DNA from 3 places in the Faecalimonas nexilis genome. Region 2 is predicted to be linked to each of the others. Evidence: predicted binding sites of a transcription regulator. Region 2 holds the regulator's gene; each other region holds the start of a gene.
The links. The regulator NrdR, encoded in region 2, represses ribonucleotide reductase genes. The targets are predictions, from matches to a motif close to CACAANATNTTGTG.

Region 1 (5,232 bases), 530 kb from region 2:
TGAAGGGAAAGAGAGTGCACTGAGAGAATGTTATGAAGATGCGAAACAATTAGATGTGTTGGAAGCAAAGAATTATTGTATCTCAGGAAAGCGAGATGAAATTGTAGAGTATTTAGAGAAGACGGATATTAGCTCGATTCTAGTTGACGAAGTCAAATTAAGTGAATTGAGCAATTAAATACTGTTACTGTTTCTAGAAAAGATACAAAAAGCCCATAAAACATATTGACAAGGTAGGAATTAAGGGGTAATATCTAAGAAATAAAAAAGCATTGGAGATGGGGTATATGAAAATAGTGTTTTTAATGTTGAGACATAATTTCAGAAATGGGCGAATGTGCTGTGATTGTTAAGAAAATCGAGAACCAGACAATTTGATAAAAAGAGAGGTAGAAAATATGGGATATAGATTTGAGACATTACAGTTACATGTAGGACAGGAACAGGCAGACGTTGCAACAGATGCGAGAGCAGTACCGATTTATCAGACGACATCGTATGTGTTTCACGATTCTGCACATGCCGCAGCCAGATTTGGACTTAGCGATGCGGGAAACATCTATGGAAGATTGACGAACTCTACACAAGATGTGTTGGAAAAAAGAATCGCTGCATTAGAAGGTGGTGTGGCGGCATTGGCAGTTGCATCCGGAGCTGCAGCGATTGCGTATACGATTGAGGCACTCGCACAGGCAGGTGACCATATTGTAGCACAGAAGACGATATACGGAGGCACCTATAATTTGTTGGAGAACACTCTTACAAGACAGGGAATACAGACGACATTTGTCAATGTACACGACATTCAGGAAGTAGAAGATGCGGTACAGGAACAGACGAAAGCGATTTATCTTGAGACATTAGGTAACCCAAACAGCGATATCCCGGACATAGAAGCGATTGCCGAGATTGCACATAGACATAATATTCCGCTTGTGATTGACAACACATTTGGAACCCCATATCTTATTCAACCGATTCAATATGGAGCGGATATCGTTGTACATTCTGCAACAAAGTTCATTGGCGGTCATGGGACATCTCTCGGAGGTATTATTGTAGATTCCGGAAAGTTTGATTGGAAGAAATCCGGAAAATATCCGAACATTGCAGAGGCAAATCCGAGCTACCACGGTATTTCCTTTGTGGATGCCGCCGGGGAGGCTGCTTTTGTGACATATATCAGAGCAATTTTGCTGAGAGACAAAGGAGCGTGCATTTCTCCATTTAATGCTTTCCTTTTACTGCAAGGTGTGGAGACTTTGTCACTGAGATTGGAAAGACATATAGAGAACACAAAAAAAGTTGTAGCATTTTTGGAAAATCACCCGAAAGTAAAGCGTGTAAATCACCCATCTTTATCAGAACATCCGGATCACGCATTATATGAAAAATATTTTCCAAATGGTGCAGGTTCGATCTTTACATTTGATATTGTTGGCGGTGAAAAAGAAGCACACAAATTTATTGACAGTCTACAGATTTTTTCACTGCTTGCGAATGTGGCGGATGTAAAGAGCCTCGTTATTCATCCGGCGACAACAACACATTCACAACTGTCAAAAGAAGAATTGGAAGAGCAGCAGATTTATGATAGTACAGTCAGACTGTCCATTGGAACAGAACATATTGAAGATATCTTAGAAGATATTGGGCAGGCTTTAGAACAAATTTAAGAACGAACGGATAATGGGCACATGATGTAGAGTCATGTGCCTTTTTGCATATAGTAATTGTGTAGAGTGAAATGTATTCTTTTGGTTGAAAACAACTATATATTGTGGTATTCTGTTTTAGAAAATACTATAAATAGTAATGAGGTAAAAATATGGGAAATAGAAAAAAGATGATAGAGACGTTTGAAAAGTTTACAGAAATTGCCTCTTATATGGAAGCGATTCAGAAAGATTTCCCGGAAGATATATATTATCTGGGAATATTGGAAGATAAATTTCTGACATTTCAGAAACCAGAACTCTCAATAGAAGAAAATCTGCAACTTTTGATCAAGGCGGCTGTGGAGTTGACTACACAGGAAGCCCCAAAATGGGAGATGATTGCAGCGAGGCTGTTGTTGTTTACTTTTGAAAGAGAACTGAGGAAAGCGGAAGAATCATGTCAGATTACAACACTGTATGAAAAAATTGTATATCTGACAGGGCGGGGGCTATATGGACAGTATATTTTGGAGAATTATACGAAAGAGGAAATCGATGAATTTGAGACATTTTTAGCTCCTGAAAGAAATGATTTATTTACGTATTCGGGATTGGAATTGCTGCTCAACCGTTATGTGATCCACACCGGACAAGGTGTGGCGCTGGAAAGCCCACAGGAGATGTTTCTTGGAATTGCCATGCATTTGGCGATGAAAGAGCAGAAAGACAGGGCGCTTTGGGTAAAACGCTTTTACGATATGCTCAGTAAACTTCAAGTGACGATGGCGACACCGACGTTATCGAATGCAAGAAAGCCGTATCACCAACTTTCTTCCTGCTTCATCGATATTGTTCCGGATAGTTTAAATGGAATTTACCGAAGTATCGATAATTTTGCCAAAGTAAGTAAATTTGGTGGAGGAATGGGAATGTATTTTGGAAAAGTGCGGGCAAGCGGAAGCGCTATCCGAGGATTTGAGGGGGCAGCAGGAGGTGTGATACGTTGGATTCGTCTTGCAAACGACACGGCGGTCGCAGTTGATCAGCTTGGTGTGCGCCAAGGGGCAGTTGCAGTTTATCTTGATGTGTGGCACAGAGATCTGCCGGAGTTTTTGAATTTGCGAACAAATAATGGGGATGACCGGATGAAGGCGCATGATGTGTTCCCGGCGGTCTGCTACCCGGATTATTTTTGGGAGCAGGCAAGAGACAATATCGAGGGAGACTGGTATCTGATGTGTCCTCACGAGATTTTGACGGTGAAGGGCTATGCGCTGGAAGACTGTTATGGAGAAGCGTGGAAAGAAAAATATTTGGACTGTGTGCAGGATGATCAGATTAAAAAGAGAGTCGTTCCGATTAAAGACATTATCCGGCTGATTATCAAAAGCGCAGTGGAGACCGGAACACCGTTTACATTTAATCGGGATCATGTCAACCGCATGAATCCAAATGGACATAAAGGCATGATTTATTGCAGTAATCTTTGTACGGAGATTGCGCAGAATATGAGCGGAATCGAAGAAGTGGAAGAGCGAGTGGAAACGGTGAATGGAGAAACAGTGGTTGTCACGGTCACAAAACCGGGCGAGTTTGTTGTATGTAATCTGGCGAGCCTGTCTCTGGGACATCTGAACGTGGAAGACGGGGAAGAGATTGCGGATATTACAAAATGTGCGGTGCGGGCGCTTGACAATGTCATTGATCTGAATTTCTTTCCTGTTCCATATGCGAAAATCAATAATGAGAAATATCGCCCGATCGGACTGGGTGTGAGTGGGTATCACCATATGCTTGCAAAACAGGGAATTTCATGGGAGAGCGAGCAGCATTTACAATTTGTCGGGGACGTATTTTCTAAAATCCATTATGCTGCGATTGAGGCGAGCAGCGAGATTGCGAAAGAAAAGGGAAGTTACACATATTTTGAGGGAAGCGATTGGCAGACAGGAAAATATTTTGATAAACGACATTTGAAGACAGAAAAATGGAATCAGCTTCGGGAAAAAGTGAAACAGCAGGGACTCCGAAATGCTTACCTTTTAGCGATAGCGCCGACGAGCAGTACAAGCATTATCGCCGGAACGAGTGCAGGACTTGACCCGATCATGAATCGGTATTTCCTCGAAGAAAAGAAAAATGGATTGATGCCGCGTGTTGCACCGGAGCTTTCTATGGAGACGTTCTGGTATTACAAAAATGCACACTACATCGATCAGAAGTGGTCCGTGCGCGCCTGTGGAGTGCGTCAGCGTCATATCGATCAGGCACAGAGCATGAATCTTTATATTACGAACGAGTATACGTTCCGAAAAGTGTTGGATCTTTATATTCTTGCGTGGGAAGAAGGTGTGAAAACGATTTATTATATACGTTCAAAAAGTTTGGAAGTGGAGGAATGTGAAGTCTGCTCTTCTTAGTAAATGGCAACAGAAAGGGATGGAATAATGGAACAATTAAAGAAAAGACCGCTTTTTAATCCGAACGGAGATATACAGGTTCAGAAGCGGAAAATGATTGGTGGAAACACAACAAATCTCAATGATTTTAACAATATGAAATACACATGGGTGAGCGGCTGGTATCGCCAGGCGATGAATAATTTCTGGATTCCGGAGGAAATTAATCTGGGAGTGGATATTAAAGATTATCGAAATCTTCCGAAAGCAGAAAAACGGGCATACGATAAAATTCTGTCATTTCTCATTTTTCTTGATAGTATCCAGACGGCAAATCTTCCGGGGATCAGCGAGTATATCACGGCAAATGAGGTCAATCTATGTCTGTCTATTCAGGCATTTCAGGAGGCGGTGCACAGCCAAAGTTACAGCTACATGCTGGATACCATCTGCGAGCCGCAGGAGCGAAACGAGGTTTTGTATCAGTGGAAGGAAGATGAACATTTGCTTGCGAGAAATGAATTTATCGGAAATCTTTATAATGCATTTCAGACAGAAAAGAGCATGGAAATGCTGGTGAAGACGATTGTGGCAAACTATATTTTAGAAGGGATCTATTTTTACAGCGGATTTATGTTCTTCTATAATCTTGGGAGAAACCAGCTTATGCCGGGTTCGGTACAGGAGATTCGCTATATCAATCGGGATGAAAACACTCATTTGTGGTTGTTTCGCAATATTTTAATTGAACTGAAGAAAGAACAACCGGATCTATTTACCGAGCAATATATAGACGAATACCGCAGTATGATCAAAGAGGGCTGCGAGCAGGAAATCAAGTGGGGACATTACGTAATCGGAGATGATGTGCAAGGACTGAATAGGGAAATGATCACGGATTACGTGCAGTATCTTGGAAATTTGCGATGCACAAACCTCGGGTTTGCACCAATTTATGAAGGGCATGAGACAGAGCCGGAGAGTATGCGTTGGGTGAGCCAGTATTCAAATGCAAATGCAATTAAGACAGATTTCTTTGAGGCGAGAAGTACCGCGTATGCAAAAAGCAGTGCGTTGGTGGATGATTTATAGTAACAGTTCACAAATTGGTATATTTTCAATTTTCAGAAAAACATGGTTCAATTCTTGACAAAATATTTTAGTATGGTACAATA
Region 2 (5,232 bases):
GCTGTCGCCTGTGCATCAAATGTCTTTTTAAAGAATTTGAGCGGACTTATTTTTCCTGCAAATTTCAGAATGAACGCATTTACAACATAAGCCTGTACGAAGCATACCACATAGACAACCGCAACAAGCAGAATCAATTGTACCAAAGCGTCTTTATCACTCAACAGCTGGCTTGCAGACACTGCTGTCAAACATAGCACTGCATATGGAGTCAAATCAATGACGTAGGAAAGAATTCGGAAAATGATCTTCTTCACCGCCTCAATGATACTCTTAAACGGTTTCACTTTATCTTCACCTTCGTCTGATGCTACACTTACATATGCAACCGCAATTGCAACTGCAATAATGATAATAGCCACAACATTGTCTGCTGCCAGATCCCCAAACACATTTGTCGGGAACAAGTTCAAAATGATCTTATCAAAAGATGTCCCCATTTCCTTATATGCGTCAAGTGTTGTACTGGAGACTCCTGCAATGTCGGCAAACACTGCTTGCGCTCCCTTTCCAACCTGTGTTGCCATGCCAAAGACAATTGTAACTACAATCGCAATTGCCGATGAAACCAAAAGCCAGAATACAGACTTTGTTCCAATTCGTTTCATTTTTTCTTTATCGTTTAACTGAATCAATCCTGAAATGACAGAAACAAGAATCACCGGTGCGACAAGTGCCGTAATCAAATTCACATAAATATCGCCGATCAATGCAAGCCATGTCATATAAGAATTGTTCTCGGACGCAAATACGATTCCAAGCACCGCTCCCATTACCATACTGATCAAAATGACAAATGTCCAATTAATTTTATATGCCAGTTTGTTCAACACTTTAAATAAAAGCAAGGCAATGATAAGTACAAGCAAGGCAATCCAATTTACGCTTAAAAGTGCATCCATTTTTAAAACCTCCTCTTTCTTTTCTCAACATTCCTATTATAGTATTGTAAAAAGTCAGAAACAAATTGGTTTTTTTGATATATATATTTGATTTTTCTATAATTTAAAAAATCCTCGCTTTATAAACCTAAAATGATTTATAAAACAAGGATTCTATCGTCCACTCTATTTAATCAATCTCTGTATCTTTTTACTCTTTTCCGTCCCCGCTTCTTTTAGCAGTTCAAAAAGCACTGACTCGTATGTCGTAATAATTGCGCCTTCCTCTTTCATCCGCTGCAATGCAATCTTTTTGTCATTTTCTTTTCTGCTGGAAACACAATTCTCCACAATGACCGGAATAAATCCTGCTGCTTTCAGATCAATCACCGTCTGAAGTACACAAATATGTGTCTCAATCCCGCAGATGATAATATATTTTTTGTCTCTTATCTTTTCTTTTACACCTTCATATGCACTAAACGAAATCTTTTCCACATACTCTTCTGTTCCCGCAGCCGTTGTAATCTCATTAACAGTCTCTCCAAGTCCTTTTGTGTACTGCTGTGTAAGAAACATCGGAACCCCAAGCACATTTAACCCTCGGAGCAAAATGCCAGATTGGCAGATCAAATTTTCCTTTTCGTGCATGACAGGCACTAATTTTTCCTGATAGTCAATGACAAGTGCCGCTGTATGTTCCGCCTCTATTCTCATCTTATATCTCCTCCTTATTTTAGATCCAGTTCAATCGGGCAGTGGTCCGATCCCATCACATCAGTTAAAATTTTTGCGTCTGCAAGCCTGTCTTTCAAACTCTCTGACACACAGAAATAGTCGATTCTCCAGCCGGCGTTCTTTGCTCTTGCACTGAATCGATATGACCACCAAGAGTAAATTCCTTCCATCTCCGGATAAAAATAGCGGAATGTGTCGATAAAACCGGCTTTTAAAACTTCACCGAATTTTGCACGTTCCTCGTCTGTAAAACCGGCATTTTTCCGATTGGTTTTTGGATTTTTCAAATCTATCTCCGCATACGCCACATTCAGATCCCCCGCAAAGATAACCGGTTTCTTCTGTTCCAATCCTTTTAGATATGCAAGAAAATCCGTCTCCCACTGTATGCGGTATGAAAGTCTTGCAAGTTCACTCTGTGAATTTGGCGTGTACACGGTCACAAAATAAAACTCCTCAAATTCCAGTGTAATAACACGCCCCTCTTTGTCATGCTCCTCTATCCCGATGCCATATTGTACCGACAATGGTTCCTTTTTTGTAAACACAGCCGTCCCGGAATATCCTTTTTTCTCTGCATAATTCCAATATTGATGGTATCCTTCCAATTCCAAATCTAGCTGTCCTGCCTGCATCTTACTCTCCTGAATACAGAAAATATCTGCATCCGCCTCCTGGAAAAATTCTAAAAATCCTTTCTGCACACACGCACGAATTCCATTTACGTTCCACGATATCAGTTTCATCTTTCTTCTCCTTCCTGATAATATACTTTTTCTAAAAACAGTCCTCTCGCCGGCGCTAAAAAGCCGGTCAGTTCTCGTTCTTTCTGTTCAAGAGCCATCTTTATATCTTCAATACTCTTTTCTGCGCATCCTACTTCCAAAAGTGTTCCTGTCAGAATTCTCACCATATGATACAAAAAGCCGGTTCCATAAAATTCAAACTCCAGCCTTGTCCATTTTTTTACAATCTTAATCTCATAGATTGTCCTCACTTTTGATTTCTCATCTTTATTATCCGTAAATGCTGAAAAATCATGTGTTCCTTTCAGATACTCTGCCGCTTTCTTCATATCATCCAGATGTAGTTCCTTCGTAAAATGATATGTATATCTTCTTGTAAAAACACACGGCTTCTTTCGTGTATCGATACAATACTTATACTTTTTCGCCTTTGCACTGTAGCGGCTGTGAAAACTTCCAGGAACAAGCTCCATTTCTTTCACACAGATATCCTCCGGCAAAAGACAGTTCAGTTCTCCCACAAAACTCTCATCTAAAAGCCCCGACACTTTCATGTTTGCCACCTGGCCATTTGCATGAACACCCGCATCCGTTCTTCCGGAGCCATCGATTTCGACCGGATAACCAACGATCTGCTCCACCGTACGTTCTAAAATTGTCTGAATCGTCAGATTGGTCAAATTTTGTCTCTGCCATCCTTTGTATCTTGAACCATCATATACAATTATCATTTTATAATTTCTCATCTATACTGCTCCCTTTACTCAAAATAGAGAGTTCCGTTTCCAGAACTCTCGTATCAAGTGTGTTTATTTATCCAGAATTTTCTTCAATTCTGCCACAAATGTATTCACGTCCTTGAACTCTCTATACACCGACGCAAACCGCACATAGGCAACCGGATCTAAATTCTTAAGCTTTTCCATCACAATCTCTCCAATCAGATTGCTGGAAATCTCTTTTTCTTCCCGCTTAAAAATCTCCGTCTCAATAGCTTCGATCGTCCTTTGAATCGCCTCTGCAGACACCGGTCTTTTATAGCACGCCCGCAAAATGCCGGCCTCAATTTTTGCCCGATCATACTGCTCTCTATTATTATCTTTTTTTATGATAATCAAAGGAATCGTCTCAACCTTCTCATATGTAGTAAATCTTTTCCCGCACTCATCACAGGCTCTTCTTCTTCGAATCGAATTCCCGTCTTCTGCCGGTCTGGAATCAATTACTTTCGTATCTGGATTACTGCAATATGGACACTTCATATTCTGTTCCTCCTCAGGATTTTCTCATATCGTCATTTTAGCAGATAATGGTTAGTCTTTGCAAGTTTTCAGACATTTTTCTTCACATATTTCTACCATGATAATATCCGGACCTACTTTTTTGATACATTCAAATGGAATCACATATTCCGAATCGCATCCAAACAGCCCATGCATCTTCGCCTGCCCCGGTACAACGATCGCCTCAACACATCCTTTGCATAGATCAAATACCAGATCCACCACACACCCAAGCCGCCTGCAGTCACAAAGATTAATCACTTCTTTCTGTCTCAATTCACACAACCGCATCTTTTTTCCCTGACTCATTTATTATTCAGTATATGCCGCTTTCCTCTATGCTGCCATCACTTTTTCACTTTCAAATGCTTTTACAATAATACCCACAAGCAGGAAACCGATTGCAAATGTCATCGCCACCGTCACCCCATACTGTGCCATTGTCACCTCATGACTTAAGATTCCTTTTAAAACCAAAGAAATATTATAAACCGGAATATAGTACATCTTTCCATCTGTGTTTCCTGTAGTGAACATCGTCATCAAACCTACAACAAGCACTACCATATAGAGCGGCATTACATAGGTAGTCGCCTCTTTGATTGTCTTTGCAAACACCGAAGTAAGTGCAATCATCGTAGAATATAAAAACGCAACTCCAATAAGCAGGACTGCAAGCATTGCAATCTGGTTTGCATTCAAACTGATATTCAAATTCTCACCTGATGTTCCAAGCATCGACTTGGACATCAATGGCATAAATGCCACCATCGCTCCCACGTAAATTACTGAAGAAATTCCAGACAACGCCATCAGTGCAAACACTTTTCCGAGCACGATCGAACTTCTCTTGATCGGCGCCACAAGAAGGCTTGCCATTGTTCCTCGTTCTTTTTCACCCGCAATCATATCCGTTCCGATTCCCATTGCCCCTGCAAATAAAAGAATTGTGATAAAATACGGGAGCATCATTCCAAGCGCCTTTCCACTCGCCTTTTGCTCGTCCTGAATGACCATCTTATCGTTGTCAGAATTCACTGTAAACACTGCAATCTGCTCTAAATCTCCCACACGCTCTGTCAGCAGCGTCTGACGGTACGCCTCAAGTACTTCCAAAGAGATCTCTTTATATGCCGCATTAGAATATTCTTCCGACGGATTGTAATAGGTCTTGATCTGTGGAGCCGGATCTCCCTCCTTGTAATCTTGAATCATCTCATCCATATTCTTTGGAAACTCAATCAAAAGATCGGCTTCTCCATCCCGAATCTTCGTCTCCACATCTGCCCTCTCACTTTCGGAAATCGCATGTATCTTATAATCCGCATGGATACTCTCTAAAAATTTTTCAAAACTTTCCTGTTCATTTTGAACATAGACAATCGGCTTGTGTTTTGTGATGTCATCCTCCATCCCTGTAATCATCTGACTCATCAGATACATAATTCCAATCATGATAATAACCGGCAGAAAAAATACCGAAAAGACCATTTTTTTATCCTTGAAAACACGTACCATCTCTTTATTGAAGATTTCTTTGATGCTCTTCATCTACGCCTCCCCCTTTCTGCTTCTGTACAACTC
Region 3 (5,232 bases), 1.2 Mb from region 2:
AGTGCAAATGCCCCATCTTCTACCAATGATTTTTTATTGTGCAGCTGTTGCAATTCGTTGAATGCTGTGATTCCGAAAGATGCAGTTGCTGATTTTAACAACGGCTTGATTTTGTCATACAGCCCCAAATGTCCGCCATAGAAACCGCCTTCACAATATGCAAGCGGGTTCGTTGATGCCTTCATCTCTCCAAGATAATCATATGTGCGGATATGAAGCTGACGAATCAGTTCCAAATAATAATCCAGCACCTCATAGAAATCTCTGCTTTCCTGTTTTGCTTTTGCATAAATCATAGGCAGATGCAGACTTACCGCACCAATATTAAATCGTCCCACAAATACTGGTGTATCTTTTTCATCCGCCGGAGTCATGCCTCCTCTTTCATACCATGGTGAAAGGAATGCACGGCATCCCATCGGGCTGATAATCTTTCCGTATTGCTTGTACATACTTGCAACATACCCTTTTCCTGTCAGACTCAGCCAATCCGGATACATTGTTTTTCTGGAGCATTCGATTCCCGCTTCAAACACATCTTCCAACGGTTTCCCCGGTCCATGAAGATTCTCATCATATAAAAATACAAGTTTCGGGAAAAGAACCGGCTTCTTATGTCCTTCCTTGCCCTGTCCTTCCTGACGCACCTGAAGCATCTTGATCGTGGCAAGTTTTCCATATTTTGAAGTGTTTGTCCCTGCTGTCACAGTGATAAACGGATAATCCCCACGGCTGGATGACACGGAATTAAATTTATATTCCCATCCCTGGAATCCCTGCTCCATCTCTTTTTCCAGATCTTTCCACGCTACTTCCTCAGCTTTTTCTTGCGGAAGTCCTAAAGATATATATTTTTCCAAATGTCTTTTATAAGATTTTTCTGCATATGGCTCTAAAATATCATCTACGCTTGGCACTGTAAATCCGCCGTACTGCTGACTCGCAGCACTTAACACGATATCTCCAATTACATCAAATGCTGTATCCAATGTCTTCGGCTCATTATACCAAAGATTACCCATCTCAAATCCGCCGCTCAAAACATTCTGCACATCAAACAGGCAACAGTTCATTGTATCTCTTCTCGCAGACATATCATGAATATAAATATAACCTTCACGGATTGCCTGAATTTCTTCCACTGTCAGGAAAAATTTCTTATAAAGCTCTTTATTCAGTTCGTTAAAAATCAAACTTCTTTTTGTAGACACAAGCGCACTGTCTGTATTACTGTTCTCTTTATCTCCGATATACATGATAGACTGGCTTTTTTTGTAAACCTCATCTAACATCTGAACAAAATCCTGCTTATAATTGCGGTAATCTCTATAACTTTTTGCAACAGTCGGGTTGACCTTTTCAAGAGCTCCCTCCACAACATTGTGCATCTGTGCGATACGGATCTCTTCTGTGTCCATCTTTTCTACTTCTTCTTCTACAAACTGGCAGATAAATTGCAGCTCCTCATCTGTAAACTTGATCAACGCACGATATGCTGACTTATTGACCGCAACAACCACTTTCTGTACGTTAAACTCTTCTTTTGTCCCATCTTTTTTGATTACTCTGATCATCCGTCTCTTCCTTTCCATTTTATATTATCATCTATATTTAGTGTTAATCCAATTTCAAATCACTATATACAGTATTTCCGTGTAATACTAATACTATCACTCTGATGGTCTTTCGTCAAATCGGAATAATAGACAAAAATATCAGATTCTCTCTTCCATATTTTTGGATAAAAAAATAGGCCGTCATCTATTGACAGCCTATTTTGAAGTTCTTTGTACTCCCATGCTCTGGCGCTAATCGTGATACCGAATTACAAGTTATCGTATATCAATACTGGAATACCGATGAAGTGGTAGCGGAAATCGAAGCAGAACATAACCAAATCAATGGAACTCCCACTATCCTTGCAATCAATCTATATCACTCTAAATGGTCTTTTCACAACGGATATGAACCATTTTATAGCACCACTATCAATTATGATTAAAAAGAGAAAAGCAGACAGTCAATCAAAAAACTGTCTGCTACAACTGAAATTTGTTATTACCAAAATTCATTTAATCATGTTCTTTAATATATTGAAATACCTTTTTATCATTCTTTGATTTTTTATACCAACCTATACCTATCATTATAATTGCAACAATAATGACTGTAGTTCTTATCGATGAATCTGGGGAAAATAAACAAGATACAGCAATTCCTGTTCCAGCACCTGTAAAAAAATCTACAATTGATTTTTCATGTTTTATTATGCCCATTGCTCTTTCTTTATCCATAGATTGTACCATCTTCGAATCCTCCTTTAATAATGTATCAAGAGAAATATCAAATTGATTACTCATGCTTACAAGAATTTGCAGATCAGGATAACTTTTTCCGTTTTCCCAATTTGAAACAGTTTGTCGAGTAACATGAAATAATCTGCCAAACTCCTCTTGTGTTAATTGTTTTTCTTTACGAATATTCAATATTTGATTTCCTATATTCATAATATCTCGCCCTTTCCTGTGTTGTTACCTTGTTCATATTTTCGTCCTCCTTTGAATATTATTATCCCCAAAATAATATCTAAAGTAAAGCAATCAACATCTTACATTACATATATAGTTACGCAAAGATTCTTTGACAGGTACTTTTCTCTATAATTTTATGCTTTTCAGTTCTACAAGCTGGAAGTTATAGCAAACTTCCTTTTAGCCCTTTTTTGAAAATCAACACAACTTTATCTGTTCCCCAAAAGGACATGGTTTTAATCTGATAACCGTCTTTTCCCATTTCTTGTACTTTTTCATTTATTTTTTCTGTTACATTCTCAATGGTAATTTCTTCAATCAATATAGTTTTGTGCATTACTACACCTCCATAATTTCAAATCTGTTTATTCCTGCCATTCTATCACATTTCCTAGTCTTTAGCATTACTTTTCTCATAAATTTAAGGGCATATTGCACTTACACAATACGCCCTCATAATATTGTTCCAAAAGACAGTTTATATCATACTTTTTGTACTCCCATAAGGGCTTTTTTATACTCCCTTTGTACTCCCAATTTTGCAATACTGCCCGATATTTAACATCATTTTACGATACTTTGACTTTTCAACAAATCCCGTAGATCCCGCATTAAAACGGTGTTCCGTACAAGTCATACGGCGTCACCTGATATACATAATAATTCACCCAGTTTGTATATAAGTTATTTGCATGTGAGCGCCATGTCAAAAGCGGTCTGTTCTCAAAATTGTCATCTGGATAATAATTTTTAGGAAGTGCAATCTCCAATCCCTTATTCTTATCTCGCATGTATTCGTTATTCAATGTCACACGGTCATATTCCGGATGACCCATCACAAAGATCTGTTTTCCATCCAATGACATCGTCAGAAATACTCCGGCTTCTTCTGATTCCGCAAGAATGATCAGCTGTTCTTCACTCTCAATTGCTTCTGTCGGAACCGTTGTATGACGAGAATGCGGTGCATAAAACACATCATCAAATCCCCTCACCAATGGTGTTTTCCGATTTTTTACACGATGTTCAAACACGCCAAATACCTTTTCATCCAACTGTACTTTTTCAATTCCATAATGATAGTAAAGTCCCGCCTGCGCTCCCCAGCACAAGTGCATTGTAGAAGTCACATGTGTCTTTGTCCATTCCATAATCTCTTTCAGTTCTTCCCAGTAGTCAACCTCCTCAAACGGCATCTGTTCTACCGGAGCGCCTGTGATGATAAAGCCATCAAATCTCTGGTCTTTGATTTCTTCAAACGACACATAAAACTTGTTGAGATGGCTGGTCGATGTATTTTTCGATTTATGGCTGGACACATTCACAAAAACCACATCTACCTGCAATGGTGTATTTGACAGTGATCTTAAAATCTGAAGTTCTGTATCCTCCTTCAAGGGCATCAGATTCAACAGACCAATCTTGATCGGACGGATGTCCTGATGCATCGCACGATGTTCATCCATCACAAATATATTTTCTTGTTCCAGTATTTCTTTTACCGGCAAATCATTTTGTACACGAATCGGCATAAATTATTCTCCTTTTTCTTCACATTCAATAAATTCTCCTTCATCATTCACATAGCTTTCACTGCCATACCTTTCAGATGATGTTGGAAGTTTTTTGCGCTCCAACTTTTGGTTGATAAACATTTGCGCAATATAATATAGGACAGCGAAAGTCGGCACTCCCATGATCATTCCGACAAACCCGAAAAGTCCTCCTCCAAGCAGTATGGAAAAGACAACCCAGAAAGCGGACAGACCGGTAGAGTCTCCCAAAATCTTCGGTCCAATGATATTCCCGTCAATCTGCTGCAAAATCAATATAAAAATAGCAAAATACAGCCCCTGTATCGGTTCTGCAATCATAATCAGAATCGTACTCGGTATTGCTCCGATATAAGGTCCGAAAAACGGAATTACGTTCGTCACTCCGACAATCACGCTGACAATAAGGGTGTATGGCATCTTCATAATGCTAAGTGCTATAAAACACAATACTCCGATAATCGCAGAATCAATGATTTTTCCAATGATAAACCCGCCAAAAATCTCATTGCTCTTTTTCGTAATATGAAGTGTCATGTTTGCGTGATCCGGTTTCATCAGTGCATATACAATCTTTTTGCACTGACCGGAAAACAGTTCCTTACTAAACAGTACATAGACAGAGACAATAAACCCGATCAACACATTCATAATCTCACTCACAACATTGATTACTCCTACCGTCAGATTCGACATTAAAGTGTTCGCCTGTTGGAGTAAATCCGTCTTCAGCCAGTTTTCCACCGTATCTGTTCCCTCTGTAATGATATTCTTCAGCATCGTATCCAAAGTTGAGTTACTGATTAAAAATGCATTCATATCTTGTGCCCAGCTATTCATCTGCTCTGGAAGTGTCACAATCAAATCTCGGATACTTTTATATAATTCCGGAATCAGCATGTTGCACAGTGCCACAATCACAAACACCGAAAAAATCAAAGCTGCGAAAATTCCGCTCCCCCGCCCAATTTTATGTGCCGTCTCTTTTTTCTTTAGTTTTTTCTCCAAAAAAGGAGTAAGATGTCTTTCCACCAATTTCACAATCGGATTCAGAAGATATGCAATCACAAGACCATATATAATTGGTTTTAATATCTGAAATATCTTTTCAAAAATATTAGAAATTCCATTAAAACGCAAAAATGCAA

Region 1: AC6I5B_RS07225 (ribonucleoside-diphosphate reductase subunit alpha) is a predicted target of NrdR. The motif match lies at 1,770-1,783, and genes of this name have one in related genera.
Region 3: nrdD (anaerobic ribonucleoside-triphosphate reductase) is a predicted target of NrdR. The motif match lies at 1,635-1,648, and genes of this name have one in related genera.

The regions. Positions count from the first base shown of each region.
Region 1 is NZ_AP029189.1:1,437,848-1,443,079, forward strand. Features, by position in the region: gene AC6I5B_RS07215 (hypothetical protein) at 1-178, shown strand, start outside; gene AC6I5B_RS07220 (O-acetylhomoserine aminocarboxypropyltransferase/cysteine synthase family protein) at 399-1,676, shown strand; gene AC6I5B_RS07225 (ribonucleoside-diphosphate reductase subunit alpha) at 1,829-4,078, shown strand; gene AC6I5B_RS07230 (ribonucleotide-diphosphate reductase subunit beta) at 4,106-5,149, shown strand.
Region 2 is NZ_AP029189.1:904,032-909,263, reverse strand. Features, by position in the region: gene AC6I5B_RS04470 (dicarboxylate/amino acid:cation symporter) at 1-902, opposite strand, end outside; gene AC6I5B_RS04465 (isochorismatase family protein) at 1,068-1,598, opposite strand; gene AC6I5B_RS04460 (exodeoxyribonuclease III) at 1,613-2,365, opposite strand; gene truA (tRNA pseudouridine(38-40) synthase TruA) at 2,362-3,111, opposite strand; gene nrdR (transcriptional regulator NrdR) at 3,175-3,627, opposite strand; gene AC6I5B_RS04445 (PRC-barrel domain-containing protein) at 3,679-3,939, opposite strand; gene AC6I5B_RS04440 (ABC transporter permease) at 3,985-5,199, opposite strand; gene AC6I5B_RS04435 (ABC transporter ATP-binding protein) at 5,200-5,232, opposite strand, start outside.
Region 3 is NZ_AP029189.1:2,103,302-2,108,533, forward strand. Features, by position in the region: gene nrdD (anaerobic ribonucleoside-triphosphate reductase) at 1-1,574, opposite strand, end outside; gene AC6I5B_RS10750 (helix-turn-helix domain-containing protein) at 2,073-2,507, opposite strand; gene AC6I5B_RS10755 (hypothetical protein) at 2,695-2,868, opposite strand; gene metA (homoserine O-acetyltransferase MetA) at 3,143-4,063, opposite strand; gene AC6I5B_RS10765 (AI-2E family transporter) at 4,067-5,232, opposite strand, start outside.